2 regions of the Streptomyces sp. NPDC017991 genome follow, and region 1 is predicted to be linked to the other one. Evidence: riboswitches for the same ligand, from Rfam matches in the RefSeq annotation. Region 1 holds a riboswitch; the other holds the start of a gene.

Region 1 (7,556 bases):
CGTCGCGGGCGATGACCCGGCCCCGGCGGTGGCGGTCCGCGGCGCTCGCCCGCTGTCCGGGCACGAGCGCGGCGAGACCGGCACCCGCGGCCAGCGCGCCGAACGCTCTGCGTGTGGTCGTCATGCGGGGTTCCTCCGGGGTTCGGGGATGTCGGGGACGGCTTGATCCGCCAGCAGAAAGCGCTTGTGGAGATCACTGATCACTGTGCCGTCCCCGACGCCCCCTGTCGATGCTCCGGATGTTGCAACCCCGTGTCGTACGTACCCGGCGGCAACCGGAGCCGTCCGGGGAGAGCCCGGTCGGAACGGCGGCCGATCCGGTCAGAGGCGGCAGCTGATTTCGAGACCGTCCCCGACGGGGAAGGTGACGCTGTGGTAGCCGTTCACGGTGTCGCGGACATGGTCGAGGTAGGGGCCGAGGTCGGGAAGGTCCACGTCGTCGGCGACGACGAGCGTGCCGGGGGCGATGTGTGGCTCAAGGAGCCGCAGGACGGGCAGGCAGAGGTCCTTCCAGCCGTCCAGGAACAGGAAGTCGACCGGCTGGCGCAGCGCGGCGAGCGTCCGCAGGGCGTCCCCCTCCAGCACGGTGATCACGTCGTCGAGGCCGGTGGCGGCGAAGGTGCCGCGGGCTGATGCCGCCTTGGTCCGACTCATCTCGGTGGTGACGACCCGGCCTGCGCCGTTGTCGCGAACGGCGGCGGCCAGGTGCAGGGTGGAAATGCCGTACGAGGTACCGAACTCGACGACGGTGGTCGGCTTCGTGGCACGGACGAGGCTGTAGAGGAGCCCGCCGCCGTCGACGGAGACCGGCATGTAGATCTCCTGCGCCGCGTCGGCGAGTTCCTGCGCTGTCCGCGACCCCTGGTCGTAAGGCCGATCGCTCGTCGGACGTGACGCGGTCTCGTCGTCACGTGCGGCGGCTTCGAACATGCGGGTCAGGGCGGCGGAGACACGTGGTTCCGCGAGGGTGTACGGAGGTGTGGGCATGGCGTCGGCTCCTTCGGGCGGTGCTGGTTCAACAGGTCGGGTGGGGTGGGTGCGGGGCGGGGCGGGTGAGGGAAGCGTGGGAGGGCGGACCGTCCTCCCACGCTGCACCGGGTCCGCTCCTCGGGCCGTGCGGACGCCCGCGCCGTCAGGCCGTGTACGCGCCCGCGTCGATGTCCGCGAGCAGGGACGGCCCCGTGGGCTCCCAGGACAGAAGCCGCCTGCTCGCGGCGCTGGACGCGGTCATGGTGGAGGCGAAGAAGCTGCCGACGAACCCGAAATGGGCTCCGGAGTCCCGCGGGGCGACGGAGCCGACCGGCAGGCCGAGGCTGCCGCCGATCGCCTCGGCGATCGCCTTGGTGGTGACGGCCTCCTCGGCGACGGCGTGCAGCCGCGTCCCCGCGGGCGCCCGCTCCATGCCCAGGCGGATGAGGCGGGCGGCGTCGTCGCGGTGCACGGCCGACCAGGCGGCGGAGCCGTCACCGACGTAACCGGAGACTCCCTTCTCGCGGGCGGCCGCGGTGAGGAAGTTGACGAACCCCCAGTCGCCGTGGCCGTGGACGCTCGGCGCGAACCGCGTGATCACGGTCCGCACGCCCTGGGCCACGTAGTCCAGGGCGAGGTTCTCGCTGCCGCCCCGGTTGGAGTCCGGGCCGATGGCCGGAGAGACGTCGTCCTCGGTGGCGGGCCGCCCTTCGACGAGGCCGGAGAGAGGCGCGGCGACCACGAACGCGCGGTCGGTCCCGGCGAGGGCGTCACCGAGGGCCCGGACCGCGGCGCGCTCGGAGCGGTCCGACTCGGCGGGGTTGGCCCAGTCGTGCTTGTTGGCCATGTGGATGACCGCGTCCGCCCGGGCGGCCCCTCGCCGCAGCGAGCCGAGATCGTCCAGGTCGCCGCGGACGACGCCGACGCCCCTGGCCGCGAGGGCCTGCTCGGCCCGGTCGGAGCGGGCCAGGCCGATGACCTGGTGGCCCGCGGAGATGAGTTCGTCGACCACGGCGGAGCCGATCCAGCCGGTCGCTCCAGTGACAAACGCACGCATGAACGTGACCTCCTTCGCCCTGAAAAGGGCAGGTGGAAAGAACAGGTGAAGGGTGGAGACGGGTGTGGGGTGGGTGGGACCGGCCCGAGCACGGCGTCGACGCCGCGTCAGGTGGCCTGTGGTGCACCGCGCCGCGTCAGGTGGCCTGTACTGCCCCGCTGTTACCGCGGGACGGGTGGCACGGTGGTGGCGGCCCGGTGGGTGCGGCGGCTGCCGGCCACGACGAGGGCGCCGGCCAGGAGCACGACGAGAGCCACGACGCGCAGGGGCGCCGCTCGGGGGCGGTGGCGTGCAGGAGGATGCCAGCGCTGGGCAGGACGCGGGTGGCGCCGAGGCCCGCAACGGCGCGCCGGCATGACCGGCACGTTCGGGGCCGTGGCCGTCGCGACGGTGCCGAACCCGAATACGCCGAGCCCGGCCATGAGGACGCTCCCTTCCAGTGTGGAGGTCACCGCTCTCGATCCCTTCCGTGATTGCGGTACACGAAGCACGGCCGGACACCGCCCGGGAGCCCCCTACCAGGACAGGACGAGGGAAGGCCGACCACCCATTTCCGAGTCACCGTGCACCGTAAAGGTAACACATCCGAGACACGGTGCCTCGTATAAAGTGGCGGCATGGTGGATGGAAGCGGCCGGGGACGGCCCCGCAGTGAAAGCGCACGGGCCGCCGTGCTGCACGCCGTCGACGACCTTCTGATGGAAGTGGGGTACGCGGCCCTCACCATGAAGGGCATCGCCGAGCGGGCGGGTGTGGGCCGGCAGACCGTGTACCGCTGGTGGTCGAACAAGGCGGAGGTCCTCTACGAGGCCAGCGCCATCGACGCCCGGCAGGAACTCTCCGTGTCCCGCAGCGGCGATCCCCGCAAGGACCTCAAGGCGTATCTCGACGCCCTCGTGGCCTTCTTGGCCCACTCCCACGCGGGCGCGGCCTACCGCGCCCTCATGGGGGAGGCCCAGCACGACGCGGAGGTCGCCGCGCTGCTCACCTCCCGCGACATCCTCGGGGAGAGCGCCGCGCAGGTCGTGGAGGCGGTGCGGAAGCCGAGCGACACCACCCTCTCGCTCGAACAGGCGACCGCGCTCCTGATCGGCCCGCCCTTCTTCCACATCCTGACCGGGCGCAGCGCGGACGACCTCGACACCGAACAGCTCACGGAGCAGTTCGTGCGTGCCCTGAACCATCCGGGGGCCTGAGACGCCCCCGCCTCGCACCCGCCCGACCCGGCACCGCGCTCAGAATCTGTCCGGCCCGGGACATGCCGAAGGCCGGACCCCGGGGATCACAGGGTCCGGCCTTCGGAGACGAGCCGGGCGGTACTGCCCGCCGCCGCGGGCACCGCGCCGGCGTCGGCCGAGCGCGTCGATCAGCGTCGTTCAGCGTCAGACGGAGACGCCCTTGGCGCGCAGGTAGGCCAGCGGGTCCACGTCCGAGCCGTAGTCCGGGGTGGTGCGGATCTCGAAGTGCAGGTGCGGGCCGGTGACGTTGCCCGTGGCACCCGAGAGGCCGACCTGCTGTCCGCCGGTCACGGTCTGACCGGCCGAGACGGAGAGGGAGGACAGGTGGGCGTACTGGGCGTAGTGGCCGTCGGCGAGCTGGATGACGACCTGGTTGCCGTACGCGCCGCCCCATCCGGCGGAGACGACCGTGCCCGCGCCGACGGACTTGAGCGCGGTACCGGTGGGAACCACGAAGTCGACACCGGTGTGGTACCCGCTGGACCACATGCTGCCGGACATCTTGTACGAGGTGCCGATGGACGCCCCCGAGACCGGCAGCGTGAAGCCTGTGGCCGTCGAGGTGTCCGCGGCCTTGGACGCCGTGGTCGTCTTCTTGGCCGCGGACTTGTCGGCGGACTTGCCGGACGACTTGGAGGCGGTGGAGTCGGAGCCGGAAACTGCCGCCTTGCCGCCGATGGCGAGCTTCAGGCCCGGGTGGATGAGGGACGGGTCGCCGCCGATGGACGTGCGGTTGTCCGAGTACAGCTTCTTCCAGCCGCCGCTGACGTCCTGCGTGTCAGCGATCTTCGACAGGGAGTCGCCCGAACGCACGGCGTACGTCCTGGTCGCGGTCTTCTTCGCTTCGGTCTTCGCCTCGGCCTTCGCGCTGGCCTGCTTCTCGGCGGTCGGAGCGGCAGCGGCGGACTCGCTCGCGACGTTCGCGGCACTCGCGGCGCTCGCCACGGAGTCGGCGGCGGTCTGCGGAGTCGCGGCGTGCGCTCCGGTGGCGCCGAGCAGCGGGAGGGCGAGAGCCGCTCCCCCGGTTCCGGCCACGGCTATGGAACGGGAGAAACGCTGGGTCTTGGGACGGCGGTGCTTACCCTTCGCGGGCATGACGAATTCCTCTCCGGCGCCTGCGAGGTGAGCTGTCGGGTGCGAGCTGGAGATGCCCGGCCGTGCTTTCGCGCGACTTAACCCCAAGCCGTTCCGGAGACCGGAACAGGCGTACTACCTGTGGGTCCCCCGCTCCTGCCACATACGGGTGAGTGTGCGGATTCCGGGCGGCGGCAGGATTGGGCGTCCGTCCGGATTGGAGGTGAACGTAAGCGACATGAAGAGGCGGGAACAAGCTTGAGGGTTTCCTGTGTGCCCCGTTTTCTTGATCCTCGACCGACATACCGGTCACCCTGTGTGAACCCGGCCCGTCCCCCGATCCTTAAAGCCCTGCAAACAAAGCGGACTTACGTGATCATGGCGACAGCGGAACGTCACGGATATGACGCTGCTCACCCCGGACCGCCCCAGGAGCCTTCACTTCGACGCGAGTTGGAAGGAAGGCTCCATTACGGACACATCCGTCACATGCGACGCAGCCGGATAACTGCCGCATCGAAGTCCCCGCGCAACCCCGTCCGCAGTCCGTGGTGCAACAGCACCGCACCCCGGTGGACTTCGCCCGTTTCGAGGCATTCGTACGATGCCGACGGGTCGAGGCCCCGCAGCCTCACCGGCGCGGCCGGTTCTCCGTAATGCTGGGCCTGGAGCCAGGCGAGGACGACGACCTCGCCGTCACGGACGTACTGGACGGCGCTCAGTCCGCCCTCCGGCGCCCGCAGCCGATGAAGTTCGCCGCCCTGCACGACGGGCCTGATCTCCTTGTAGAGTTCCACCCAGGTCCGCGCCTCGGCCAGCTCCTCCTCGGTCCAGCGGGTGAGGTCGCCGCCGACGCCGAGCACCCCGGCCATCGCGCTCACGAACCGGAAGCGCAGCGAGCTGAAACGTCCGTTGAGCTGCGCGTTCGGGCTGTCGGTGACCCAGGCGGCCATGGCCCGCGCGGGGTGCACCTGGCTGAAGCCGTGCTGGATGGCGAGCCGGTCCAGCGGGTCCGTGTTGTCCGAGGTCCACACCTGGTCCGTACGCGCCATGATCCCGAGGTCGATCCGGCCGCCGCCGCCCGAGCAGGACTCGAAGGCGACCCCCGGGTGGGCCGCCCGCAGCCGGTCCAACAGCGCGTACAGGGCGTGCACATGGTCCACCCACAGCCGCTGCGGATACGCCTCGCCGGGCCACCCCGCATCCGTGAAGCAGCGGTTGAAGTCCCACTTCACGTAGTCGATCGGCGCACTGGAGAGGAGCGCGTCGAGCTGTTCCCACAGGTATTCCTGGACGTCCTCGCGGGCGAGGTTCAGCACGAGCTGATTGCGTAGTTCCGTCCGCTTTCGTCCCGGCTGGAACTGCACCCAGTCCGGGTGCGCGCGGTACAACTCGCTGTCCGGGTTGACCATCTCGGGCTCGACCCAGATGCCGAACTGCATCCCGAGCCCGTGCACGTAGTCGCTCAGTGGCTTCAGTCCGCCGGGGAAGCGGTCCCGGTTGACCGTCCAGTCGCCGAGACCGGCCCGGTCGCTGGTGCGTGCCCCGAACCAGCCGTCGTCGACCACGAACAGCTCGACACCGGCATCGGCGGCCCTGCGGGCGAGGGCCCGCTGCTGCTCCTCGGAGATGTCGAACTCCGTGGCCTCCCAGGAGTTGTAGAGCACGGGCCGGTCCTGATCCGCGTCCGGAATCACGTACGCGCGCTGGTACGCGTGCCAGGCGCGGCTCGCCCCGCCGAAGCCGCCGTCGCTCCACAGCCCCGCGAAGACGGGAGTGACAAAGGTCTCCCCCGGCTCCAGCCGCAGCAGGCCCGAGTCGTCGTATCCGGCCCCGCCGGTGATTTGCACGCGCGCGTCGGGCAGTTGGGCCACCGCGATCCGCCAGGTCCCCGACCAGGCGAGGGCGCAGCCGTAGACCTCGCCCAGCTCCTCGGTGGCCGTGCCGTCCGCGTCCAGGGCGACCCACGGCAGGTGCTGGTGCCCGGTGTGTCCGCGCCGGCTGCCGATGATCTTCTCGCCGTAGGTGAGCTCGGAGCGTACGAGCCGGGACTCGGCCGCCCAGCGTCCGTGCAGCTGGGACAGCCGCCAGCCGTCTCGCCGCGGCAGCGTCCAGGTCGCGGAGTCGGCGCGCAGCACCTCCAGGGCGGGCCCTTCGTTGGTGAGGGTCACCCATCGCTCGACGACGTCGGTGCCCGCCCGCATCCGGTAGTGCAGGGTGATGCCGAGCCCGGAGTCGGAGAACCGCAGCCGCAGCTCGCCACCGGCGGCCCCCTCAGCCACCTCGGCCGCCTCCCCGCCGACGGTCTCGTACCCCTCGAAGCGCCATTCGGTGCCGCGCCGGTCCGGTGTGCGCACGGACAGCGCGGGCCGTACGAAGCGGGGGCCGCCCTCGACCGGGTACTCCTCATGGCCGTCGAGGGTGGCCTCGAACGCCCAGTACTCGGGGCCCGGGCCCGCGGCGAGCGCCTCGGCGTCGGCGAGCGCGATCCTGGGGCCCCAGTGCAGATGAAGCAGCTCGTCCTCGTCACCGAGCCGCAGGCCGTAGCTGCTCGTGGGCCCCGAAAGAAGCCACGTACGGCCGTCTGCGCCGATCTCTACCATCAAGCCCTCACATATTCGAACAGGCACGCTCAAGCACCAACATCATCAGGTCCGACCTGCCCTTCGGGCAACGCCTGTGGACAACTCATTGGCCCACGAACCGATGTCGTATCGTCGGATACGCACCTCGCCGACGAGCCGCGTCGGTGGCCGAGGGGAGGAGCCCCCGTGCAGCAGCAGGTCCCGTCGACCGAGCCCGAGCTGACCGGCGTACGCAACTTCCGTGATGTGGGCGGCCTGCCGACGGTGGACGGCCGGCGGGTGGCGTACGGACGGCTGTTCCGCAGCGGCCACCTCGCGCACGCGACGCCCTCGGACGCCGCGTTCCTCGCCTCGCTGGGCCTGCACACGATCTTCGACTTCCGCAATGCGGCCGACCAGCGGCTGGAGGGCGCCGACGTCGAGCTGCCCGGGGTGCGCAATGTGAACCTGCCGCTGACGGACCCCGCCGACGGCGCCGAGTTCTGGAAGATGGTCCGCGACGGGAACCTGGACGAGCTGCGGGAGCTGCTCTCGGACGGCCGGGCGGCGAACCGCATGATCGCGTCCTACCGCACGATCATCAAGGAGCGCACGGCCGAGCACCGCCAGGTGCTGCACGCGCTGGCCGAGGAC
Region 2 (7,556 bases), on a different contig from region 1:
GGCCTGCAGCGCCACGTACCGCACGAGCCCCTCGCGGTCGGAGGCGTCCAGGGACTCCTGGAGCCGCTCGGGAGAGATGTTGGACGCGGCGATCGCCCGCACCTTGCCGGAGCGTACGAGCTCGTCCAGGACCCCGAGGAACTCCTCGACCGGCACGGAGGGGTCGTCGTAGTGGGTGTAGTACAGGTCGATGTGGTCCGTCTTCAGACGGCGCAGCGACGCCTCGGCCGCGGCCCGCACGTTCGCCGGGGACAGGCCCTTGTACGAGGGATGCGCGCCGACCTTCGTAGCGATGAGCACGTCGGCGCGGTTGCCGCGCGCGGTCAGCCACTCGCCGATGACGGTCTCGGACTCACCGCCCCCGTTGCCCGGCGCCCAGGCCGAGTACGCGTCGGCGGTGTCCACGAAGTTCCCGCCGGCGGCCGTGTACGCGTCGAGCACGGCGAAGGAGTCGTCCCGGTCGGCGGTCCAGCCGAAGACGTTGCCGCCCAGGGCGAGCGGAAACACCTCAAGGTCGGACGAACCCAGCTTGCGAAGAGAAGTCATGCCGAAAACAACGGCCGGACCGGACGGCCGTATTCCTTGCGTCGCAGGACCGCGGGGACCGGCTTACGGGTTGAGGCCCTTGCCGCGCAGCCAGGCCATCGGGTCGATGCCCGTGCCGCCGGCGGTGTGGACCTCCAGGTGGAGGTGCGCGCCGGTCACGTTGCCGGTGGCACCGACGCGGCCGATGACGTCGCCGGTACTGACCTTCTGCCCGACACTGACGCCGATCGACGACTGGTGGGCGAACCACAGCTCCGTACCGTCGTCGAGCGTGAGGACCGTGCGGTAGCCGTACGAGCCGCTCCAGCCCGCCTCCGTGATCGTGCCGCTGTGAATGGCCTTGATCGGGGTACCCGTGGGAGCGGCGAAGTCCAGACCCGTGTGCTGACCGGAGGACCACAGCGAGCCGGACTGCCCGAAGGTGGAGGTGATCGTGTACGAGGAGGTGGGCAGTGTGAACTGCTTGGCGAGCGCGACGAGGCGCGCGGCCTCGACCTTCGCCTTGGCCTCCTCCTCCTTCTTCTCCTTCGCGGCGGCGGCCTTGGCCTTCGCCGCGTCCTGCTCCTTGGCCGCGAGCGTGGCGGCCTTCTTCGCGGCGGCGGCCTCGGCGGCCGCCTGGGCCTCGCGGTCGACCTGGTCCTGCTGGAGCTCGGCCTGGAGCATGATGCGCGAGCGCAGGGCCTCACCGGCGTCGGCGTTGCCCTCCTCGGCGTCGGCCTCGGTGAGTCCTGCGGCGGTGAGCGCCGTGCTGGAACCCTCGGGGGCCTCTTCGTCGTCGGAGATCAGCGAGCCGACGTTCGGCAGGTCGGGGATCGAGATCGACACCGGCGGCTTGCCGGTCTGCGCGGAGGCCATGCCGCCCGCGCCGACGGCGGCTATGACACCGACGCCCAGAACGGTGGAGCTGCGGGCGAGTCCCCCGCCACGCTGCTTGGAGACGCGGTGCTTGCCACGGACGGGAACGACGGTGTCCGCGCTGGGATTCCAGGGCTCCCAGGTCTCGTCGTCCTTGCGGGCGCCGAAGGCGAAGGTGTCGGGCTTCTTCTCGCCCGAGGTCTCTCCCGTCACCTCGTCCGGCATGAACGACGGTGTGGGGGCAGGCCTGTTGAACGCCACGTGGGCGCGCTCCTTTCCTTCCTTCTCGCCTACCGGGTTAGCTGACGGGTTCGGAGCAGGAAGGTCTCCTACGCGCGTCAACCGCGGTGTTCACCACCACGAAAGACACGCGATTCACCCCATGTAGGTGGTTCCCCGGTTCCCTTGCGGGATTCGGCGCGTGCGCACGGAGCCGTCTCTTGTGACGGCTGGGACACCGCGCTGCGTTATCGAACGTTAATAGACGCAGGCACCGGATTCCAAGCTGTTCCTGATGATCGTTACGGCTCCCGGCCTGGACTTAAACACTGCGAGCGGGGTAAATCGGGCGAGTTGATCGTCATTCACAGGTACCGCTTTTGTTGATGGTGCGTCAGTTGTTATGCGCAGGGGCGTCGTTCGACTACTGCAGGTGATATAGGTCCGGAGAGGCGCCCGGACACCCCCACAGCCATCACGGTCAACACGGCCGTCACGGCCATCAGGACCGCTACAGCCGCACAACCCTCACCGCCCTCACGGCCGCCGGACGGCGAGCAGCGCCATGTCGTCCGTACCGCCGCCCCCGGTGTACCGGGCCACGTCGTCCACCAGCTCGGCGAGCAGCGCGTCGGGCCCGGCGAACCGCCGTCCGGACAGCCGTGCCACCGGGTCGAAGAACACGCCCCGCTCGTCCCGGGCCTCGGACAGCCCGTCCGTGTGGAAGAGCAGCATGGCCCCGCACGGCAGCTCCTCCTCCTGCGCCCGGTCGGGCCAGGCGCCCAGGTCGCCCATGCCGAGCGGCAGCGCGGGTTCCGCCGCGGCGAGCGTGTGTACGGTTCCGTCGCCGCGCAGCAGAAGCGGTCCGGGATGGCCGCGGTTGACGAGTCGTACGCGCTGGGCGCCGTGCGGGATCTCGGCGAGCACGGCGGTGATGAAGCCCTCGAAGACCTCGACGCTGTCGCGCCGCACGCCCTCGCGCATCAGCGACCGCTCCAGCCGCTGGGCGACCGCCTCCAGGGTGCTCTCCTGCTCGGCGGCCTCCCGGAAAGCACCGATGACGACGGCCACGGCGGCGACCGCGCCCATGCCTTTTCCCCGCACGTCGCCCACGACGAGCCGTACGCCGTACGGGGTGTCCTGCACGGCGTAGAGGTCGCCGCCGATGAGCGCGTCGGTCTGCGCCGCCACGTACCGGACCGCGAGGTCGAGGCCCCCGGTCCGCGCGGCCGGTTCGGGCAGGACGGCCCGCTGGGCGGCCTCGGCGATCTGGTGGGCGGAGGCCAGGCGGGCGTTGCCCAGGCTCACGAGCCGGTTGATGACGACGGCGAGGCAGGCCACGACGGCCACGGTGGCGATCTCGGTGATCCCGCTCTCGTCGACGGCGAACCGCAGGGTGACGAGGACCATGGCCGCCGTCCCCGCGACGCCCGTCCACACGGTGGCGCCGAGCGACAGCAGAGGCGCGGCGACGAGCGAGGCGGCCGAGAGGAAGGGGGCGGCGGTGAAGTACTGCGGGGTGAGGAGGTCGTACAGGACACCCGCGACGATCAGCAGGGCCGGCAGTACGCGGATGACCGCGCGGGTACGGGGGTACAGGCCGGTCCGCTTGTCCGGCGGCCGGCCGAGGGAGCCCGGCGCCCGCTGCTCGACCGCTCGACGCCCGTCCACATGTCTCCTGCCCTCGACCACTCGCTCCGTCCAGAGTTCCGGGACCGGCGGGGAGGGGCGAGCGGACGGGGGCCGGGCGGGTGAGCACGAGGACCTGTTGTGCCCTCACGAGGACCTGTTGCGCCCCGGAAACACCCGAGGCCGGAATCCATTGGATTCCGGCCTCGGGCCTTCAGTAGCGGGGACAGGATTTGAACCTGCGACCTCTGGGTTATGAGCCCAGCGAGCTACCGAGCTGCTCCACCCCGCGTCGTTGAGACCACTGTACGCCATTCGCGGGACCTGACGCACACGGGTAGATGTCAGCCTCGGTTCAGGTGCCGGTTGGGCTCCTTCGCCGCGCTCTCGTACTCCGGGAGTACGAGGACATCGGCGCCCGCCGCGGCGAGCAGACCGTTCCCGTCCGCGGCGGCGACGAACGTGTCGGGCTCGCGCCACGCGGTGACGACCCGGCGCACGCCCGCGTCGAGGATCAGCCGGGCACAGGGCGCGGGCCGCGAGGCGCGGCGGGCGCAGGGCTCCAGGCTGCTGTAGACCGTGGCAGCCGGGAGGCGGGGGTCGCCCGGCTCGATCTTGGCGAGCGCGGCCTCCTCGGCGTGCGAGACGGGGTCGGACTCGCGGGAGTACCCGCGGGCCAGCTCCGTGCCGTCGGCCGCGACGACAACGGCGCCGACACTGAAGGCGGTCTCCGAGGGCGGACAGTCGGCGGCCAGTTCGCAGGCCAGCCGCAGCCACCGGTGGTCGGCGGCGAAGGGTACGGGCCCGGTGCCGGGCGCGGTGGGCACGTACCGCATGAGCACCACGTCTCCGACGGGCCTGGTCTCGACCAGCCGCAGCCGGTTGCGGGGTCCGCCGGGGTATTCGCCGTCCCCGAACAGCTTCGGTGCGTGCGGCTGCCCCACCACGAGAGGCGCGAGGGCGAGTTGCAGTTCGTCGGCGAGGCCCTGCTGGAGGAGCTGGGTGTGGACCCGGCCGCCGCCCTCGACCATGAGCCGGCGTACGCCGCGGACGTCGTGGAGGTGGGTGAGCACGGCCCGCCAGTCCAGGTGGGGCCCCACGGAGACGACGTCGACGCCCAGGCCGCGCAGGGCCTGCTCGGCAGTCACGGCACCCTCGTCCGTCGTGTAGACGACCTTCTCGCCGCCGGTGGACCAGAAGTTGGCAGTGGGGTCCAGGTCGCCGGTCCCGCTGACGGTGACCTTCAGCGGGTACGCGGGCCGGCCCGCGGCGACACGGGCGGCGCGCCGTTCGGCGGAGTTGACGAGGAGCCGGGGGTTGTCGGCGCGCAGGGTGCCCGCGCCGACCAGGATGGCGTCGGAGTCGGCCCGCACCTCGTCGACCCGGTCGAAGTCGGCGGGGCCGGAGAGCAGCAGCCGTTCGGGGCCGGTGTCGTCCAGGCGGCCGTCGAGGGAGACGGCGGCGGACAACAGGACGTAGGGGTGGGGCATGGACGCGCTCTCTTTCGCGGGGCGGGGCCTGAGCCCGCGCTTCGGCTTCACCCTGGGGGCTTGCCTTCGGCTCGGCTTGGTTCAAGTTTGAAGCAAACTTACACTGGCGGCATGACGACCCGCTGGCTCACCCCCGAGGAGCAGCGCGCCTGGCGCGCATACATCGCCGCCTCCCTCCTCCTGGAGGACACGATCGACCGGCAGCTCCAGCAGGAGGCCGGCATGCCGCATGTCTACTACTCCATCCTGGCCAACCTCGCCGAGGCGCCGGACCGCCGCCTGCGCATGACCGATCTCGCCGAGCGGACGAAGATCACCCGCAGCCGGCTGACGTACGCGGTGACCCGCCTGGAGAAGGACGGGGCGGTACGCCGTGAGGGCTGCCCCAGCGACAGGCGCGGCAGTACCGCGGTCCTGACCGCCGAGGGGACGACGTTGCTGGAGCGTACGGCTCCCGGCCATGTGGCGACGGTCCGCGCGGCTCTCTTCGACCGCCTCACTCCGGAGCAGGTGGGGCAGTTGGAGGAGATCTGCGCGAGTGTCGCGCGGGGCCTGGAGGGCGACGATCCCCAGGCGGCCCCGGACGACGTCCCGTGGCGCCGCCGCTCGCCGGGCCCGTGCGCATAGCCCGCAAGAGGCCCATTGCTTTAACTTTAAAGCATGGGCTAGTGTCTCGATTCGAGGATCTGCTTCAAATCTGAAGCAGATGAGAGACGTGGACCGGAGTACCCGCATGCCCGACTACCCTGCCGCCACCCAGCGCTCGCGCGTCCGGGTGCCCCTGCGCTTCCACGACGGCTACAGCGTCGACACCGAACTGGTCACCTTCCACGGCCTGACCGACGGACAGGAACACGTGGCGATGATCCTCGGCGACCCCGCCGGCGCCACGCCCCTGGTCCGCCTGCACTCCGAGTGCCTGACGGGCGACGCCTTCGGCTCGTCGCGCTGCGACTGCGGGCCGCAGCTGCGCGAGGCCGTCGAGCAGATCGCCGAGCGCGGCGGTGTCCTCCTCTACCTTCGCCAGGAAGGCCGCGGCATAGGCCTGTACAACAAGCTCGACGCCTACGCCCTCCAGGACGAGGGCCTCGACACGTACGCCGCCAACACGGCCCTGGGCCTGCCCGAGGACGCCCGCGACTACACGGCGGCGGCCCAGATGCTGACGTCGCTCGGCATCGCGGAGCTGGACCTGCTGTCCAACAACCCGGACAAGGCGGAACAGCTCCGGGCGCTCGGCATCGACGTGCAGCACCGCGTCCCGACGGGCGTGTTCACGACGGCCCACAACGTGCTGTACCTGCGGGCGAAGGTCCTCCAGACCCAGCACACGCTCCCGCTGGCGAAGCTCACGGCGGGCTGACACCGCTGCCGCCCCCTGCGGAAGCGGTGGCTCCGCGCGACGGCGGGGCAGAACGGTGGACATGGGGGACGACAGTGACACCGACACCGGCACCCAGGCACAGGCCCGGGCCCAGGCGCAGCGCATAGCGGAGGACGGCCGGCTCTGGCAGCACACGCTGCACGAGAACACGATGCTGTTCCAGCGGGGCAACCTCTTCCTGGTGGGCCAGTCGCTCTTCGCCGTGGCGTACACGACGCTCCTCACCTCGGAGCAACACCTCGTGGCGGCACGCGTCCTGGCCGCTTTCGGCCTCGTACTGGCCCTCACCTGGCTGTACGTGGGCCACCGGCACCGCCTGTACTACCAGCACGTACAGCGCCGAGCGGTGGAACGTCTGCCGGAGTACGCGGCGACCTGGTCGAGCTGGTCCACGCGCGGCCAGGGACGGGGCCGGGGCCGCTCGATCGCCCTGATCGCGTACGCGCTGCCGGGCCTGGCGGTGGTGATGTGGGGGGCGTTGCTGGTGATCACGTGAAGTTGGCGTTGCAGCAGCGAGCGCTCAGAGGTAGGTCACCTGTAGCACGTAGACGCACTCGTGCCGGGGGATGACCTGGTAATTGAGGAAGCCGCCTGGAACGTGGGCGACGCCTCCCTTCGGATCCTGCTCTCGGTATCCGGTGCCTGCGAGGCAGAACGCGGAGGCGGCACTGACAAGTTCGTCAGCCCTCTTCTCGACCTCTGCCACGAAAGCCGGGGGCGCCCCTCCGATGACGTGCTCCTCGCTCGGGTCGTACTCCCGCATCCAGGTCACGCGGACACCGCCTGCTGGGCCTCGGCTTCGACTGCGCGCAGTTCGTTCATGGCAGGGCGGAATGTCGGGTCTTCACGGCCGCTCGTGCCGTGCACCACGGCGAGCGCGGCGTGATAACGGGCAGCCAGATCGGGGCGCCGTTCGATCTCGACCTGGGCCTGCCAGTGGGTGAGCCAGTGCTGGAGATGGCCGATCTCGCCGTCCTGGATGGCAGCTGCCAGAGCCTCTTCCTTGTGGCGTTCCATCTCACTCAGTCGGTATGGAGCGATACGGGCCAGAGCGACTCGGACGCAGCCAGGGGTTCGTTCGGGGCGCGGGATCAACTCACGCCCGTGGTCGGGCTGTGTCGTCACTGATATCTGCTCCTTGAACGACGATGTCCTGACGACGATAGCCGTGGTCGCGGACTGAGGGTGAGCTGTTCGAGCCTCATTCCCCGCGCCCCGCCCGGGCATGACCTGGGCGGGGCGCAGGGCGCTTACGGGGTCCCGCCGACCTCGATGCCCCGTACGGGAAGGCGCAGGCCCCGGAACTCGGCGACGCACAGGGCGTCGGTCAGGCACTCGGCGAGCCGGAGGCCGGCGAAGCGCGGCTCCGCGGGCGGTGACGCCGGGTCGTCCAGCAACGGGCGGGCGAGGTCGAGCACGTCGGCGCCCGTGGC

Evidence for each region. Region 1 has a riboswitch for cyclic di-AMP ahead of ACH4DZ_RS35920 (peptidoglycan DD-metalloendopeptidase family protein). Riboswitches for the same ligand answer to the same signal wherever they lie in the genome.
Region 2: linked by a shared signal. The riboswitch ahead of ACH4DZ_RS12740 (M23 family metallopeptidase) and the one ahead of ACH4DZ_RS35920 (peptidoglycan DD-metalloendopeptidase family protein) in region 1 are both predicted to bind cyclic di-AMP.

What each region holds. Positions count from the first base shown of each region.
Region 1 is NZ_JBIRGP010000015.1:100,391-107,946, forward strand. Features, by position in the region: gene ACH4DZ_RS35895 (DUF6250 domain-containing protein) at 1-124, opposite strand, end outside; gene ACH4DZ_RS35900 (O-methyltransferase) at 322-987, opposite strand; gene ACH4DZ_RS35905 (SDR family oxidoreductase) at 1,133-2,026, opposite strand; gene ACH4DZ_RS35910 (hypothetical protein) at 2,188-2,478, opposite strand; gene ACH4DZ_RS35915 (TetR/AcrR family transcriptional regulator) at 2,644-3,222, shown strand; gene ACH4DZ_RS35920 (peptidoglycan DD-metalloendopeptidase family protein) at 3,409-4,359, opposite strand; cyclic di-AMP (ydaO/yuaA leader) riboswitch at 4,364-4,539, opposite strand; gene ACH4DZ_RS35925 (alpha-galactosidase) at 4,824-6,941, opposite strand; gene ACH4DZ_RS35930 (tyrosine-protein phosphatase) at 7,110-7,556, shown strand, end outside.
Region 2 is NZ_JBIRGP010000004.1:21,549-29,104, forward strand. Features, by position in the region: gene ACH4DZ_RS12735 (aldo/keto reductase) at 1-546, opposite strand, end outside; gene ACH4DZ_RS12740 (M23 family metallopeptidase) at 610-1,662, opposite strand; cyclic di-AMP (ydaO/yuaA leader) riboswitch at 1,674-1,831, opposite strand; gene ACH4DZ_RS12745 (PP2C family protein-serine/threonine phosphatase) at 2,158-3,291, opposite strand; tRNA gene ACH4DZ_RS12750 (tRNA-Met) at 3,468-3,541, opposite strand; gene ACH4DZ_RS12755 (dihydrofolate reductase family protein) at 3,594-4,739, opposite strand; gene ACH4DZ_RS12760 (MarR family winged helix-turn-helix transcriptional regulator) at 4,851-5,366, shown strand; gene ribA (GTP cyclohydrolase II) at 5,473-6,102, shown strand; gene ACH4DZ_RS12770 (hypothetical protein) at 6,164-6,619, shown strand; gene ACH4DZ_RS12775 (hypothetical protein) at 6,644-6,886, opposite strand; gene ACH4DZ_RS12780 (hypothetical protein) at 6,892-7,140, opposite strand; gene ACH4DZ_RS12785 (hypothetical protein) at 7,374-7,556, opposite strand, start outside.